Regions from separate parts of the Streptomyces sp. NPDC127197 genome, predicted to be linked through region 1. Evidence: riboswitches for the same ligand, from Rfam matches in the RefSeq annotation. Region 1 holds a riboswitch; each other region holds the start of a gene.
The links. A riboswitch is a leader RNA that binds a small molecule or an ion and turns the genes downstream of it on or off. The one in region 1 is predicted to bind cyclic di-AMP.

Region 1 (4,203 bases):
CGCGGCTTCGCCATTTCCGCAGCGGGCTCATGCGTTTGCCGCCAGCGGCTTCGCGTCTTTCCCGCAGCAGCCTCACGCCTTTTCCACGGCGGGCGTGACGCAATTCACGCGGGCACACCTGTGACGCGCGGACGTTAATTCCCGGCGCGCCAGAAAAGGGCAGCGGAAATACACCGCCACCGAATATCTCCTCTTTGTATACGGCGCATATGTTAATGCCGCAGGCTGGACATGTTTACGGGGTGTTGCGAAGTCCTCACACGGTCGGTGCGATCCTGGCCGCCGACGAACCGGAGCCGGTGCGCGGCGGTCGCGCGCTCGGTGTGCAGCGCCGTGATGGCCCGCGCGCGCTCGCCGTCGCCGCGCGCCACGGCGTCCACGATCGCGCCGTGCTCCGTCCAGGACTCCGCGGGGCTGGCCGGCGCCTCCACGGCGTACATCCAGGCGATCTTGTGCCGCAGCTGGGTCAGCATCGCGATCAGCGCGGGGCTGCCGGAGGCCTGGGCGAGCGTCTCGTGGAACCAGCCGCCCAGCGAGCGCAGATCCTCGCTGTTGCCCCTCCTCGCCCGCTCCTGGCCCAGCCGGACGAGACCGCGCAGGACCTTCAGATGGGCCTCGGTGCGCCGCTGGGCGGCCCGGGCGGCGCCGAGCGGCTCCAGCAGCATGCGCATCTCCAGCAGGTCGGAGGCCTCCTGCTCGGTGGGCTCCGCGACGCACGCGCCCGCGTGCCGCCGGGTCACCACGAAACCCTCCGCTTCCAGGGTGCGCAGGGCCTCCCGGACGGGGACGCGCGAGACGCCGTAGCGGCGCGCGAGGAGTTCCTCGGTGAGCCGGCCGCCACGCTCGTAGACACCCGCGACGATGTCGTCCCGGATCGCCGTGCACACCGAGTGCGCCGGAATACGCATGACCGACCTCCGCCTTAATCCCCGTGAAACGTCGACGATTGACGTGTGTTCAGTGACTCTATTGCAAAGAGCCGGAATTTCCGATGGCGGGCCGGAATCCATGGATATTTTTTGGACAAACAGACCCCTGAAACGCCGAAAGCCCCGGCTCGGGGAGCCAGGGCTTCGGGCAGCGCAGCCGCCTGTCGTCAGACGCTCACACCGTGCGAGCGGAGGTAGGCCAGGGGGTCGATGTCCGAGCCGTACTCGGCGGTCGTACGGGCCTCGAAGTGCAGGTGTGCTCCGGTGACGTTGCCGGTGGCGCCGGAGAGGGCGATCTGCTGTCCCGGGGTGACCGTCTGGCCGACCGAGACGGCGATGGACGACAGGTGGCCGTACTGGGTGTACGTACCGTCGTTCATCTTGATCACGACTTGATTGCCGTACGCCCCGCCCCAGCCGGCCTCGACGACGGTGCCGGAGCCGACCGCGTGGACGGGCGTGCCGCTCGTGGCGTGGAAGTCGACACCGGTGTGGCTGCCGGAGGACCACAGGGAGCCGCCGGACTGGTAGCCGGTGGAGACATAGGAGCCGGTGATGGGCAGCACATAGGTGTTGAGTCGCTTGCGCTCGGCCTCACGGGCGGCCCGCTCCTTGGCCTCGCGCGCCTCCTTGGCCCGCTCCTCCGCGCGCTTCTCGGCGGCCGCTTCGGCCGCCTTCTCGGCGGCGGCCTCCTCGGCGGCCTGCTGCTGGGCGGCCGCCTGAGCGTCGATCTGGTCGGCGACCGAGTCGCCGATGGTGACGACCGGCAGCAGGCCGGTCTGCTCGAGCGCCGGCTCGGCGGCGAGCGCGGGGGCGGCCAGGGTGCCGACGACGCCGGTGGTGGTGAGCGCGGCGACGCCCGCGGCGCGGGCGGTGCTGCGCTGTATCCGGCTGGGACGACGATGCTTCCCGGTGGCGCGGGTGAACGCCATGAAGTGGCTGGTCCTTTCCTTCCTTCTCGCCTACCGGGTTAGCTGACGGGTTCGGAGCAGGAAGGTCTCCTACGGACCCCCTCGCTGCGCGCGGGCGTCCGATTCACCCCAGGGACTGCATCGTTGGGTCCCCGGCTCCCCTGGCTCGCGCCGTTCGGGGACTCGGCGATGGCTGTCCGGTGCCGCGGGCGCGGCGCACTGCCTGACGGACAGCCCGGAAGACGCTAAACGGGGCATCTTTCAATCCCCAAACAGAACACGGCTTTTGTAGCGCATGCCACAGGTCAGACAGGCAGCCTCTCCCTCAATTGGGACATAAAGGGGCCCTGGTGACTCTTTCGTCACCAGGGCCCCTACGCGCGCGTGCCGCTGTCAGGCCTTCTACTCGGCCGTGACGACGGTGACTTCGCCGATGCCGAGGGCCGCGACAGGCTCCTTGATCTGCGCCGCATCGCCGACGAGGACGGTCACGAGACGGTCCACCGGGAAGGCGTTGACGACCGCCGCGGTGGCCTCGACGGTGCCCGTCGCGGCGAGCTGCTGGTACAGCGTCGCCTGGTAGTCGTCGGGCAGGTGCTGCTCGACCTGGTCGGCCAGCGTGCTCGCGACGGCCGCCGCGGTCTCGTACTTGAGCGGCGCCACCCCGACGAGGTTCTGTACGGCGACGTCCCGCTCGGGATCGGTCAGACCCTGCTCGGCGAGTGTGCGCAGCACCGTCCAGAGGTCCTGCAGGGCGGGACCGGTGTTCGGCGTGTCGACGGAGCCGCTGATGGCGAGCATCGCGGCGCCGCTGCCGTCGGGCGCCGAGCGCAGCACCTGGCCGAACGCGCGCACTCCGTAGGTGTAGCCCTTCTCCTCGCGCAGGACACGGTCCAGGCGGGAGGTGAGGGTGCCGCCCAGGCAATACGTGCCGAGCACCTGGGCAGGCCACACGCGGTCGTGCCGGTCGGAGCCGACGCGGCCGATCAGCAGCTGGGTCTGCACGGCGCCGGGGCGGTCCACGATGACGACCCGGCCGGTGTCGTCGGCGGTCACCGGCGGCACGGGGCGCGGCTGGGCCGGGGCACCGGTCCAGGCGCCCAGGGTGTCACCGAGCAGCGCGTCGAGGTCGACGCCGGTGAGGTCGCCGACGACGACTGCGCTGGCCGTGGCGGGCCGGACGTGCTTCTCGTAGAAGGCGCGCACGGCCGCGGAGTCGATGGCGGCGACCGTCTCCTCGGTGCCCTGGCGCGGGCGCGACATGCGCGAGGTCGCCGGGAACAGCTCCTTGGAGAGCTCCTTGGCGGCACGGCGGGACGGATTGGCCAGCTCGTGCGGGATCTCGTCGAGGCGGTTGCGCACGAGCCGCTCGACCTCGCTGTCGGCGAATGCGGGCGCCCTGAGGGCGTCGGCGAGCAGGCCGAGGGCCTTGGCCAGACGGGAGGCGGGGACCTCCAGGCTCAGGCGGACGCCGGGGTGGTCGGCGTGCGAGTCGAGGGTGGCGCCGCAGCGCTCCAGCTCGGCGGCGAACTCCTCGGCGGAGTGCTTGTCGGTGCCCTCGGAGAAGGCCCGCGCCATGATCGTGGCGACGCCGTCGAGGCCGGTCGGCTCGGCCTCCAGGGGCGCGCCCAGGAGCACCTCGACGGCGACGACCTGCTGGCCGGGGCGGTGGCAGCGCAGGACCGTCAGGCCGTTGTCGAGCGTCCCGCGCGTGGGCGCCGGGAAGGCCCACGGCCTGGCCTCGCCCGCCCGGGGCTGGGGGTGGAACTCCATCGTGGCGAGCTCGGTCACTGGGCCGCCTCCTCGTTGTTGTCGTCGGTGGCTTCGGTGGCGTCGGCGGCGGTCGGCTCGTAGACGAGCACCGCGCGGTTGTCGGGGCGCAGGCGGGCCTTGGCGACCTCCTGGACCTCTTCGGCCGTGACGTCCAGCACGCGCTGGACGGCGGTCAGGGCCAGCTGCGGGTCGCCGAACAGCACGGCGTACCGGCACAGTTCGTCGGCGCGGCCGGCGACCGTGCCGAGCCGGTCCAGCCACTCGCGCTCCAACTGGGCCTGGGCGCGCTCCATTTCCTCGGCCGTGGGGCCCTCCTCGGCGAACCGGGCGAGCTCCTCGTCGATGGCGGCCTCGATGACCGGCACCTCGACGTCACCGGAGGTCTTCACGTCCAGCCATCCCAGGGAGGGCGCTCCGGCCAGCCGCAGCAGGCCGAACCCGGCCGCCACGGCCGTACGGTCACGCCGTACGAGCCGGTTGTAGAGGCGGGACGACTCGCCGCCGCCGAGGACGGTGAGGGCCAGGTCGGCCGCGTCGCACGCGCGCGTGCCGTCGTGCGGGAGCCGGTAGGCGGCCATCAGGGCGCGCGC
Region 2 (4,203 bases), on a different contig from region 1:
CACGTTACGGCTGCGGCGGCCGTCTTGGGCAGTGACTTAAGCACGCAAAGGGTCCGCAATGTTCGGAATGGGGGAGTCGTGCATACCCGTGACCTCGTCACGCTGTCCGTGACCCGCCATCCGCAACGCGCCTTCGTCCGCCCGACGGCCGGCGCGAGGGGCCGGACCGCTGAAATGTGGGGGCGTGGAAGGGAGTTGGGGATGAACGGCGTGGGCGCGGTGTCCGTATTCTCTGATCATGGCCGCACCCATCGCATATGCCGAGCGCACCTCGTACGCCCTCATCGCCACCGACCTGGACGGAACGCTGCTGCGCGGCGACGACACGGTCTCCGACCGGTCGCTCACCGCGCTCGCGCGGGTCTCGGCGGCCGGTGCCCGGCATCTGGTGGTGACGGGACGGCCGGCGCCCAGGGTGCGGCCGCTGCTGAAGTTCCTGGGTGGCGGGGGACTCGCGGTGTGCGGGCAGGGCGCGCAGCTGTACGACGCCGGCGTGGACCGTCTGCTGTGGTCGGTCACCCTGGACCGGGAACTGGCCGAGACCGCGCTCGGCAAGATCGAGGCGGAGGTCGGCACGGTGTATGCGGCCGTCGACCAGGACGGCGTCGACGGCCTGACGCTCATCGAGCCGGGGTATCGGATGCCGCACCCGACGTTGCCGGCGGTACGGGTCGGCCGGCGTGCCGACCTGTGGTGCGAGCCCATCAGCAAGGTGCTGCTGCGCCATCCCGCCCTGTCCGACGACGAGTTGGCGTCGGTGGCCCGCTCGGTGGTGGGTTCGCTCGCGACGGTCACCATGTCGGGGCCCGGGACGGTCGAGCTTCAGCCGTCCGGCATCACCAAGGCGACGGGGTTGGCGCTGGCGGCCCGGCATCTGGGGCTGCGCCCCGAGGACACCATCGCCTTCGGAGACATGCCCAACGACATCCCGATGTTCGACTGGGCCGCCCACGGCGTCGCCATGGCCAACGCGCACCCCGAACTGAAGGCGGTGGCCGACGAGATCACCCTCTCGAACGAGGACGACGGCATCGCCGTCGTCCTCGAACAGCTCCTCACCGAGGACCGGCGCCCGCAGCGGCTCGGCGGGCGCAGGCCCTCGGTGGGTACGAAGGTTCAGTAGGCGCGAAGGGCTCAGTAGGCGCCGAAGACGTTGTCGATCGAGCCGTAGCGGTCGGCCGCGTAGTTGCAGGCGGCGGTGATGTTGGCGACCGGGTCGAACGGGTCGTAGGCCGTGCCGGGCACGTGGTAAGCGGCGAAGGTCGGGTCGATGACCTGGAGCAGGCCCTTGGACGGGGTGCCCTTGGCCGCGTTGGAGTCCCAGTTGTTGATGGCGGCCGGGTTGCCGGACGACTCGCGCATGACGTTGCGGTAGATGCCGTTGTAGGAGCCCGGGATTCCGTGCTGCGCCATGATGGCGAGCGACTCGCGGATCCAGCCGTCGAGGTTGTCGGAGTACGCCGTGGTGGCGGTCTTCGCGGTCACCGCGGCGGGGGTGGCGGCCGATGCGGTGCTCGCACCGATGAGCGGCAGGGCGAGCACGGCCGCGCCGGTGCCGGCGACCGCGAGCTTGCGGGCTATGCGGGCGGTACGGGTGCGGCAGAGCTGACCGTTTGCAGGCATGGGCTTGTTCCTCTCCTTCGCCTGCGAGGTGAGCTGTCGGGTTCGGGCTGGGAGGTGCCCGGCCGCGCCCTTGCGAGCGCAACTTCACCCCAAGCCGTTCCGGTGCGTCGTACGACGTCCGGCCCGGCGACTTACCTGGGTCCCCCGCTCCTGCCGTGCGTGAGTGGTCTCGTCATCGGTGGTATCGGGCGGCGGCAGGATTCGGCGTCCGCCCGACTGGCCCGGAACGTATGCGAGAGCACATGTCGGAAACAAGTAGCGGGTTCACGCAACATGCTGTTTGATCTTCATCTGGGGTGTTTTGTCAGCTTGATCCTTTGCGTGTGCCAAGGCTCAACTCGCCAGCCTGGAAAGCCGGATGGTCGCTGACTGTGTGAAACCTGTGGACAGGTGAAGGTGAGTCACATCACGCGCGGGTGCAAGAGTGGCAAATCGGGCAATGAGCTCAAGTGCCTATCAATCGGCTGTGCGTGGGATGCGCTTCTCCCGAATGCGATGGAAGAGAACCTCTCCACCTTCTGTGCAAATCACCCCATTGGGGGTCAGGGTCGCCTCGTAGGGGAAGGGTGCGGGGGTGTACGGGTGTGTGTCGAGGTCACCCGAATGGCCGGAGTGAGACGGTGCGGCGAGGGTGATACGGGACAAAGCTCACCTATTCGACTTAAGTCGATAAATAACTGCTCGTATCAACTGATCGAAAACATACCGCTCGTGATCCGATACAGCCCGGCCTGTAACCCCGGGCGCCCTCGGTGATCGAAACGTGACCGGATACGCTGACTTGAGTGAAGGCAGCGACGTATCGACAAACCGCGTAACCGCCGGTAGACACCAGCAGACAGGAGACCCCTCGTGACCGTCGTCGGGCCGTTCGGGCTGAGCGTGCGGGACCAGGCTCTGGAAGCCGATGTCCAGGCCGGATTGGCGGCTGTCGAGGAAGGGTTGCTCGAAGCAACCAAGAGTGAGGTCCCGTTCATCACGGAGGCCGCGCAGCACCTGGTGCGGGCCGGAGGCAAGCGGTTCCGCCCGCTGCTGGTGATGCTCGCCGCGCAGTTCGGTGACCCCTACGCGCCCGGGGTCGTGCCCTCGGCCGTGGTCGTGGAGCTGACCCACCTCGCGACGCTGTACCACGACGACGTGATGGACGAGGCGGAGGTACGGCGCGGGGTAGCGAGCGCGAACGCCCGCTGGGGCAACTCGGTCGCGGTCCTCACCGGCGACTTCCTCTTCGCCCGTGCCTCGCACATCCTGGCCGACCTCGGGCCGGAGGCGGTGCGGGTGCAGGCGGAGGCGTTCGAACGGCTGGTCACCGGTCAGATCCTGGAGACGGCGGGGCCGTCGGACGGGCGCGACCCGGTCGAGCACTACCTGGACGTACTGGCCGGCAAGACGGGGTCGCTGGTGGCGGTCTCGTGCCGCTTCGGCGCGATGATGTCGGGCGCCGACGAGTCGCTCGTGAACGTCCTGACGCAGTACGGCGAACGGCTGGGCGTCGCCTTCCAGCTCGCCGACGACGTGCTGGACATCGCGTCCGACTCCCACGAGTCCGGGAAGACGCCGGGGACGGATCTGCGGGAGGGCATCGCGACCCTGCCCGTGCTGCGGCTGCGCGAGCGCGCGGCCCGGCTGGGGCTGGCCGAGGACATCGCCCTGTGCGAGCTGCTGGACTCCGACCTGACGGACGACGCCCGGCATGCGCAGGCGCTGGCCGCGCTGCGCGCGCACCCCGCGCTGGAGCAGGCGCGACGGGACACCGTGCGGTACGCGGAGGATGCGCGGTCGGCGCTTGCGCCGCTGCGGGAGTGCGATGCCAAGGCGGCGCTCATCGAACTGTGCGACGCGGTGGTGCACCGCGCGGGATAGGACCCGACCGGCGGATCATGCCGGAATCGCGGGGCCTGTTCGGCGGATCGCCGGAACCCGGTATCGAGGTGGCGCCTCCCCTACGACCCCTACGGGTCGGGGGAGGCGCCGCTCGCTTGTGTCATACCGCAGCAGTACACGGAGTTGAGCCCGCGGTCTGACGCTTCTTCGCATCCGGTTTGGTCAGATGGAGACCACGGAACACACCACTCCTCACCGATTCGGGTGAGAATGGCGGCTCAGGGTGGACGAGTGCGAGGACGCGAAGTGACGGACAGCCGCCGCCGACGACGGAGGTAAGGCACACATGGCACCGTACGAATCCGACGACAGCACGACCGCGGCGCAGGCCGAAGAGCTGCGCGCGGCGCGGCGGCGCAAGGCCGCGCGGTACGTCGTCCCGGCGGCGGTCCTGGGGGTGGCTGCGGGGACCATCGGGCTCGTTCCCGCGATCGCCGACTCCGGCAGCCCCGACCTGCCGGAGATCAGCGCACAGCAACTCATCGAGAAGATCGCCGAGTCGGACGTACAGCAGCTGTCCGGCACGGTGAAGATCAGCACCGATCTGGGACTGCCCGACCTGGGCGGCCTGGAGAGCGGGCTGACGTCCGGCGCAACCCCCTCGGACGGTGAGGGCTCCGCGGCCGACCCGTCGGCCAAGCTGACCGAGCTGGCGTCCGGCACGCACACGCTGCGCGTCGCCGCCGACGGCCCGGA
Region 3 (4,203 bases), on a different contig from region 1:
ACCTCGGCACCGCCTTCGGCACCGACCAGCTCACCGGCGGCAGCGGCATCGCCTCCGTCACGGCGGCGACCTTCTTCGTCCGCGTCATCATGTCGCCGTTCGCGCACCCCCTCTTCACCGTCCTCACGGGCATCGGCTTCGGCATCGCGGCGCTCGCCGGGCAGCGCCAGCATCTGCGGCGCGTACTGGTGCCGCTGTCCGGGCTGCTGCTCGCGATGGGCATGCACGCCTTCTGGAACGGCTCGGCGACCTTCGGCAACTTCGGATTCTTCGCGGTGTACGGCGGGTTCATGGTGCCCGCGTTCGGACTGCTGACCTGGCTGGTGATCTGGACCCGGCAGCGGGAGCTGCGGACCGTGCGCGAGGAACTGCCGGCCTATGTCGCCGCCGGCTGGCTGGCCCCGGCCATGCCGTTCGCCCTGGGTTCGATGCGGGCGCGCCGACTGGCCAGGGAGTACGCCGGGCACCACCTGGGGAAGCCGGCCGCGCGGGCGGTGGCGCAGTACGAGGCGTACGCGACGTCGCTGGCGTTCCTACGGCATCGCGGGCGCCGGGGCCGGGCCGGCGCGGACTTCGTCGTACGGGAAGGCGAACTGCTGCGGGAGCTGTGGAGCCGACGGCAGGTGGCGCGGCCGGCGCTGGAGTATGCGGCGCGGGTGACGGCTCCGCCGGTACCGGTGGCTGTGCCGCCCTGGCCGATGGCGGCACCGTATCCCGCATACCAGCCGTATCCCACGTACCAAGGGCATCCCGCGTACAACCCGTATCAGTCGTAGGGGCGCGCCACCAGCGCCGTGAGGCCCCGGCAACAGCCGTTCCGCACGCACCGCGAACCGGCAGCCCTGACGTCGGGGGGTTGCCGTCAGGACCGCCGGGGTTCGAAAGGAGCGGCTGTCAGGGGTTGAGGCCCTTGCTCTGCAGCCAGGCCAGCGGGTCGATGCCACTGCCCGCGCCGTCGGGGTGCACCTCGAGGTGCAGGTGAGCCCCGGTGACGTTGCCCGTGGCGCCCACGCGCCCGATGACCTCGCCCGTGGTGACCTTCTGGCCGACGCTGACGTTGATGGAGGACTGGTGGGCGTACCAGATCTCGGTGCCGTCATCGAGGGTGAGGACGGTCTTGTAGCCGTACGACCCGTTCCAGCCGGCCTCGGTGATCGTGCCGCTGTGCACGGCCTTGAGCGGCGTGCCCGTCGGCGCGGCGAAGTCGAGGCCGGTGTGGTAGCCGGAGGACCACAGGGCACCGGCCTGACCGAAGCTCGAGGTGATGGTGTACGAGGAGGTCGGCAGCGCGTACTGCTTGGCCAGCTGGGCGAGGCGCTCGGCCTCGGCCTTCTGGCGGGCCTCCTCCTCGGCCTTCGCCTTCGCGGCGGCGGCCTTGGCCTCGGCCTCCTTCTCGGCCTTGGCGGCGGCCTCGGCGGCGGCCTTCTCGGCGGCGGCCTTGGCAGCGGTGGCGGCCTTGGTGTCGACCTGGTCCTGCTGCTGCTCGGCCTGGGCGATGATGCGGGCGCGCAGCGCCTCACCGGCGTCGGTGGTGCCCTGGGCGGTGTCCGCGGTGGTCACGCCGAGGCTGCTGAGCGGAGCGGTGGCGGTCTCGTCGGAGGTGTCGGAGTCGGCGGAGTCGTCGGAGATCAGCGTGCCCACGGCCGGCAGGTCGGGCATCGAGATCGACACCGGCGGCTTGCCGGTCTGCGCGCTGGCCATGCCGCCCGCGCCGACCGCGGCTATGACGCCGACGCCGAGAACCGTGGAACTGCGGGCGAGTCCGCCGCCGCGCTGCTTGGAGACGCGATGCCGGCCGCGTACGGGACGGAGGGACTCCGCGGTGGGGTTCCACTCCTCCCAGGGGCCCTCGTCGGTGCGCTGCCCGCCGTAGACGACGGTGTCGCCGGAGCGCTGGGCCGGCACGAAGGGGGCTTCTGGGGCAGGCCGGTTGGACGCCACGTAGGCGTACTCCTTTCCTTCCTTCTCGCCTACCGGGTTAGCTGACGGGTTCGGAGCAGGAAGGTCTCCTACGCGCGTAAATCAGCCGTGTTGCCACGGCGACCTACCCGCGATTCACCCCAAGTTGGTGGTTCCCCGGTTCCCTTGCGGGATTCGGCGCGTGCGCACGGAGCCGACTCTTGTGACGGCTGGGACGACCGCGCTGCGTTATCGGACGTTAATAGAAGCGGGGCATGAATTCCAAGCGGTTCCACTTGATCTTTAACGATTTCCGGCCGGACGTACAGGGCCATGAGCGGAGAAAATCGGGCGAGTTGACCACTACTCAAGGGCTTCACAGTTTCTGACCGTGTGTCAGTTGTTATGCGGAGGGCGTTCGTCCGGTCACGTCCGGTGACGGTCGTCGTACGGCAAGCAGAGCCATGTCGTCGGTCATCCCGCCCCCGGAGTGCCGGCGCACTTCTTCGGCCAGGGCGCGGAGCAGCTCGCCGGGCCCGCGGAAGGTGCGGCCCGCCAGCCGCGCCGCGGGGTCGTAGAACCTGCCGTGCGCGTCTCGGGCCTCGGACAGGCCGTCGGTGTGCAGCAACAGCGTCGCCCCGTCCGGAAAGCGGGACTCCTCCACACGGGCCGGCCCGGCGCCCAGATCGCCCATGCCGAGCGGCAGCGCGGGTTCGCGGGCGGGCAGCGGGCGTACGGTGCCGTCGGCACACAGCAGCAGCGGCGACGGATGACCGCGGTTGAGGATCCGTACGACCCCGTCGCCGGGCGGCAGCTCGGCCAGTACGGCGGTGGCGAATCCCTCGGTGGCCTCGACGCCGTCGCGCCGCGCGGCCTCGCGCGTCAGCGCCCGCTCCAGCCGCTCGGCGACCCCCTGAAGCGTCGCCTCCTGCTCGGCGGCCTCCCGGAACGCCCCGATGACCACGGCGACGGCCCCCACCGCGCCCATCCCCTTGCCCCGTACGTCGCCCACGACGAGGCGTACGCCGTGCGGGCTGTCCTGCACCGCGTACAGGTCGCCGCCGATGAAGGCGTCCGCCTGGGCCGCCTCGTAGCGTGCCGCGATGTCGAAGCCGCCGATCCGGCCGAGGGGTTCGGGCAGCACCGCGCGTTGGGCGGCCTCGGCGATCTTCCATGCCGAGTCGAGCCGGGCGTGGCTGCGGCGTACCAGCACATTGATGAGCACGGCCAGCACGGCGACCGTCGCCACGGTGACGAGCTCGGTGAGCGCGTCGACGCGCAGCACCGTGCCGTACCGGATGTGCAGCCCGAGCACGACGGCGACGGACGCGATGCCAGTGAGGATCGTGGCCCGCCGGGACAGCAGCGGGGCGGCGACCAGGGGTGCGGCGGTGAACAGAGGGACCGCGGTGTAGGGGCGGGGCGTGACGTAGTCGTAGACGCCGCCAATGACGAGCAGCAGCGCAGGGAGCACCCGGACGAAGGTGCGCGCGTAGGAGATCCGCCGCGTCTCGCTCCGGCCGGCCTGCAGGTACGCGGCTTCGCCGTCGAGCCCGCGGCCGGGGACCGTCTCCTCAGGCAACCGCCCGCCCCCTCGGGTGTACGGCACCTCTCCTTCAGCCTCCGCAGGCCGCACCCTCGTCTCCCGCCACGCACGTCCACGCACCGCCTCGTCCGTCCAGGGTTTCCGGAGCGGGGGCGGGGGGCGAGCCGGAGGGGCCGACCGGATGACATGCCGGTGACCCTCGGTCATGTCCGGTAACGCCTGAGGCCGGAATCCATGAACTGGATTCCGGCCTCAGACCTTCAGTAGCGGGGACAGGATTTGAACCTGCGACCTCTGGGTTATGAGCCCAGCGAGCTACCGAGCTGCTCCACCCCGCGTCGTTGTGACTCCAGTGTACGCCATCCGCGGGGCCGGTCGCGCCAGGGTTTGCGTCCGCCCGGCGACACGGCCGTTCAGCCCGCGTTCAGCTCGGTCAGCCGGCCGAGCGGCAGGGTGTGCTGCGTCTGCAGGACCTTGGCGCGCAGGTAGCGGACGTTGTGGGCGGTGGTGAAGACGCCCGTCGGGATGCGGTCGCGGACCGTGAGGCCCAGGGTGCGCAGCTGGTCGGCCTTGTCGGGGTTGTTGGACAGCAGGTCCAGGTCCGTGACGGACAGGGCCTGGAGCATCTGGGCCGCCGACGTGTAGTCGCGGGCGTCCTCCGGGAGGCCGAGGGCGGTGTTCGCCTCGTAGGTGTCCAGGCCCTGGTCCTGGAGGGCGTAGGCGTCGAGCTTGTTGTAGAGGCCGATGCCCCGGCCCTC
Region 4 (4,203 bases), on a different contig from region 1:
GGTCGGCCGTGCGCTGGTACGCCCCGACGGGCCAGGCCAAGGGCTGGCGGCTGTGGATAGAGGGCTGGGCTGCCGCCCTGCGTGAGCCGGCCCTGCAGGAGGTCACCCGGGACCTCGACAGGCGCTGGAAGGCGGCGATCGCCGAGGTCATCGCCGAGGGCGTGGCCGCCGGCGAGTTCCGCTGCCCGGACCCCATGGGCGCGGCGCTGCGGCTGACGGCCCTGCTCGACGGCCTCGCCGTGCAGCTGACGTCGTATGCGGGCGCGGTCTCCCGCGCCCGGGCCCAGGAGTGGGTCGACGAGGCGCTCGCCCGCGAGCTGGGACTGACTGAGGTGCCGTCGGCCGGGCGGTCGTGAGCCGTCCGCGAGGACCAGGTTGCGGTTCATGGCGTACGCCCGCCCGCGCCGGACGCGGGCCGGTCCGACGTAGGCGATCGGAACGACCCGCTCCCTGGCGTCCGCCACGGATGTGCCTCAAGCCACCGACGCGATCCGCATCCTGATGTCGTCCGGCGACAGCGTCCCCTTCGCCGTCACGTGGTCGCCCGACGACTCGCCGCGCAATCGGCGGCCGATCCACGGCACCAGGTACTCGCGCGCCCAGTGGACGTCGTCCCGCCGGACGTCGAGCGTGCCGCGCGGCGGAAGTGGCGGCCAGGGCTGCTCCGGATCGGCGGGGACGGCGAGGCCGAGGACCTGACCGGCCCGCAGCGCCACGCGCGTGTGCCCCTCGGGCGAGAGGTGCAGCCGGTCGTCGTCCCAGGCCCTGCGGTCCTGAACGGACCTGAGGGACCACAGGTCGAGCACCGGACAGCCGTACCGGTCGGCGATGGCCCGCACATGCCCGTTGTAGGTGGCGATCTTGCCGCGCAGGTGCTTCAGCAGGGGTACGCCCCGGGTGTCGAAGCCGGTCGTCACCATCACCGTGCCCGCGACGGCCGTCAGCGCGGCGATCGCCCGCTCGAAGCGCTCGGCGACGTCGTCCGGGTCGGTGCCGGGCCGGAGGATGTCGTTGCCGCCGGCGCAGAACGAGACCAGGTCCGGCGCGAGTTCGACGGCCCGCGGAAGCTGGTCCGCCACGATCTGGTCGAGCAGTTTTCCGCGCACGGCGAGGTTCGTGTACTGGAAGTCGCCCTCGGCTCGGCGGTCCGCGAGCAGTACGGCGAAGCGGTCGGCCCAGCCGACGAACGCCCCGTCGGGGCCGGGGTCGCCTACGCCCTCGGTGAAGCTGTCCCCCACCGCCACGTACGACCCGATCACTGATCTGCTGTCATTCTTCGAATCGTCTGCCACGTCGGGACATGATTCCGCGTCGAATGTGACCTACGCGACCGTAGGAAGGGGTTGACGGGCGGTGAGATAAGCCACTGCCAAAAGGTTGGTCAACTGCGGAATAACCCCTGCGTCCGCACACCGCCGAAGGCCGGACCCGGGGATCGGGGTCCGGCCTTCGGCGGTGTGCGAGGCGCGTGCGTCAGCCGACGGAGACGCCGTGCGAGCGGAGGTACGCGACCGGGTCCACGTCCGAGCCGTAGTCCGGCGTGGTGCGGATCTCGAAGTGCAGGTGCGGGCCGGTCGAGTTGCCGGTCGAACCCGAGAAGCCGATCTGCTGGCCCGCGGTCACGGTCTGGCCGCTGGAGACGGACAGCGAGGACAGGTGGGCGTACTGGGCGTAGTAGCCGTCGGCCAGCTTGATGACGACCTGGTTGCCGTACGCACCGGCCCAGCCCGCGGAGACGACCGTGCCGGCGCCCACGGCCTTGAGCGGGGTGCCCGTCGGGGTGACGAAGTCGACGCCGGTGTGGTAGCCGCTGGACCACATGCTGCCCGCCACCTTGTAGGCGGTGCTGACGGCGGCGCTGTCCACGGGGGCGGAGAAGCCGGTGGAGGTGCCGGCGGCGCTCTGGGTGGCCGTCGACGCGTTCGACGAGGAGGACTCGGCGGACGACTGGTCGGACGACTTCGCCGAGGACTCCGTCGAGTTCGTCGACTTCGACGCCTCGGACGACTCGGACGCCTCGGACGACTCCGACGAAGAGGAGGAAGAGGGCGAAGTGGACGACGGCTTGTCCGTGCTCGCCGCGGCCTTCTTGCCGATCGTGAGCTTCAGGCCGGGGTGGATCAGCGACGGGTTGTCGCCGACTGCCTCACGGTTGTCCTGGTAGAGCTTCTGCCAGCCACCGCTGACGTTCTGATCCTCGGCGATCTTCGCAAGGTAGTCGCCGATCTTCACCGAATAGGTCTTCACACCGGCGTTCTTCGCGGCGGACTTCTTTTCGGCGGCCTTCTTCTGGGCGGCGGCCTTCTCTGCGGCGACCGACTGAACGGCGTTTTCCGGAGCGGACTGCGCAGTGGCAGCATGGGCGCCGGCGGCCCCCATCAGAGGGAGGGCGAGTGCGGCGCCACCGGTTCCGGCAATGGCGATGGAACGGGTGAAACGCTGGGTCTTCGGACGGCGGTGCTTACCCTTCGCGGGCATGGCGAATTCCTCTCCGGCGCCTGCGAGGTGAGCTGTCGGGTGCGGGCTGGAGATGCCCGGCCGCGCCGAAACGCGGCTGTACCCCTAGCCGTTCCGGAGACCGGAACAGGCATTTGTACCTGTGGGTCCCCCGCTCCTGCCGTACACGGGTGAGTTTGCGCGGGCACCGGGCGGCGGCAGGATTAGGCGTCCGCCCGGATCGGTGTGGAACGTAAGCGAACAAGACGCAACGGGACAAGCAAGAGGTTCCGCACGAACGCCTACTTCTTGATCAGTTCACCGAATTCACGGTCACCCTCCGTGAATTCCGGAACCGTCACGTTCCGCAAATGCCCTTGAAAAGCGCTTGAATTACGTGGACATGACGAGCGACTCACGGTCACGGATATGACGCTGCTCACGTGACATCGCTCCAGGTTCCTTTATTCCCGAGCGAGTTGGAATGAAGAGGCTAATTCGGACAGAAGAGTCAGATGCGGCGCAGTCGGAGAACCGTCGCATCGAGGTCACCTCGCAGTCCGGTGCGCAGTCCGCGGTGCAGCAGTACGGCACCTCGGTGCACTTCGCCCGTTTCGCGGCATTCATACGACGCGGTGGGGTCGAGACCGCGCAGCCGCAGCGCCGGGACGGGTTCCCCGTAGCTCTGCGCCTGAAGCCAGGCGAGTACGACGGCCTCGTCGCCGCGTACGTACTGGACGGCGCTCAGCCCGCCCCGTGGCGGCCGCAGCCGGTGGAGGTCCCCGCGCTGCACGAGTGGCCGGATCTCCTTGTAGAGCGCCACCCAGTCCCGGGCCTCCGCGAGCTCCTCGTCGGTCCACCGAGTGAGGTCGCCCCCGACGCCGAGCACCCCGGCCATGGCGCTGACGAAGCGGAAGCGCAGCGAGCTGATCCGGCCGTTGAGCTGGGTGTTGGGGCTGTCGGTGACCCAGGCGGCCATCACGCGCGCGGGGTGGATCTGACTGAAGCCGTCCTGGATGGCGAGCCGGTCGAGCGGATCGGTGTTGTCGGAGGTCCACACCTGGTCGGTACGGCTCATCACACCGAGGTCGATGCGACCGCCGCCACCCGAGCAGGACTCGAAGGCGACACCGGGATGAGCCGCCCGCAGCCGGTCCAACAGGGCGTACACGGCGCGCACATGGTCGACCCACAGCCGCTGCGGATATGGCTCACCGGGCCAGCCGGCATCGGTGAAGCAACGGTTGAAGTCCCACTTCACGTAGTCGATCGGGGCGCTGGACAGGAGCCCGTGCAGCTGCTCCCAGAGGTAGTCCTGCACATCCTCCCGCGCAAGGTTCAGTACGAGCTGATTGCGAAGTTCTGTCCGCTTTCGCCCCGGTTGGAACTGCACCCAGTCCGGGTGGGCGCGGTACAGCTCGCTGTCCGGGTTGACCATCTCGGGCTCGACCCAGATCCCGAACTGCATCCCGAGCGCGTGCACGTCGTCGGCGAGCGGCTTGAGCCCGGCCGGGAAGCGGTCGGGGTTGGGTGTCCAGTCGCCGAGCCCGGCGCGGTCGCTGGTGCGCGTCCCGAACCAGCCGTCGTCGACGACGAACAGCTCGACGCCGATCGCCGCGGCCCGCCGGGCGAGCGCCCGCTGCTGCTCCTCGCTGATGTCGAACTCGGTGGCCTCCCAGGAGTTGAACAGCACCGGCCGGTCCCGCTCGGCGTCCGGAATGACGTAGGCGCGCTGGTAGGCGTGCCAGGCGCGGCTGGCACCGCCGA

Region 2: linked by a shared signal. The riboswitch ahead of ACFVJQ_RS00200 (transglycosylase SLT domain-containing protein) and the one ahead of ACFVJQ_RS36620 (M23 family metallopeptidase) in region 1 are both predicted to bind cyclic di-AMP.
Region 3: linked by a shared signal. The riboswitch ahead of ACFVJQ_RS12930 (M23 family metallopeptidase) and the one ahead of ACFVJQ_RS36620 (M23 family metallopeptidase) in region 1 are both predicted to bind cyclic di-AMP.
Region 4: linked by a shared signal. The riboswitch ahead of ACFVJQ_RS39665 (peptidoglycan DD-metalloendopeptidase family protein) and the one ahead of ACFVJQ_RS36620 (M23 family metallopeptidase) in region 1 are both predicted to bind cyclic di-AMP.

Annotation. Positions count from the first base shown of each region.
Region 1 is NZ_JBHXVG010000037.1:21,912-26,114, forward strand. Features, by position in the region: gene ACFVJQ_RS36615 (GntR family transcriptional regulator) at 213-908, opposite strand; gene ACFVJQ_RS36620 (M23 family metallopeptidase) at 1,097-1,861, opposite strand; cyclic di-AMP (ydaO/yuaA leader) riboswitch at 1,875-2,039, opposite strand; gene ACFVJQ_RS36625 (M16 family metallopeptidase) at 2,243-3,631, opposite strand; gene ACFVJQ_RS36630 (M16 family metallopeptidase) at 3,628-4,203, opposite strand, start outside.
Region 2 is NZ_JBHXVG010000001.1:39,577-43,779, forward strand. Features, by position in the region: gene ACFVJQ_RS00195 (HAD family hydrolase) at 239-1,123, shown strand; gene ACFVJQ_RS00200 (transglycosylase SLT domain-containing protein) at 1,135-1,623, opposite strand; cyclic di-AMP (ydaO/yuaA leader) riboswitch at 1,629-1,808, opposite strand; gene ACFVJQ_RS00205 (polyprenyl synthetase family protein) at 2,476-3,486, shown strand; gene ACFVJQ_RS00210 (outer membrane lipoprotein carrier protein LolA) at 3,794-4,203, shown strand, end outside.
Region 3 is NZ_JBHXVG010000006.1:326,083-330,285, reverse strand. Features, by position in the region: gene ACFVJQ_RS12935 (PrsW family intramembrane metalloprotease) at 1-776, shown strand, start outside; gene ACFVJQ_RS12930 (M23 family metallopeptidase) at 895-1,941, opposite strand; cyclic di-AMP (ydaO/yuaA leader) riboswitch at 1,953-2,110, opposite strand; gene ACFVJQ_RS12925 (PP2C family protein-serine/threonine phosphatase) at 2,303-3,535, opposite strand; tRNA gene ACFVJQ_RS12920 (tRNA-Met) at 3,710-3,783, opposite strand; gene ribA (GTP cyclohydrolase II) at 3,859-4,203, opposite strand, start outside.
Region 4 is NZ_JBHXVG010000048.1:40,193-44,395, forward strand. Features, by position in the region: gene ACFVJQ_RS39655 (TetR family transcriptional regulator C-terminal domain-containing protein) at 1-356, shown strand, start outside; gene ACFVJQ_RS39660 (SGNH/GDSL hydrolase family protein) at 474-1,259, opposite strand; gene ACFVJQ_RS39665 (peptidoglycan DD-metalloendopeptidase family protein) at 1,474-2,478, opposite strand; cyclic di-AMP (ydaO/yuaA leader) riboswitch at 2,483-2,640, opposite strand; gene ACFVJQ_RS39670 (alpha-galactosidase) at 2,948-4,203, opposite strand, start outside.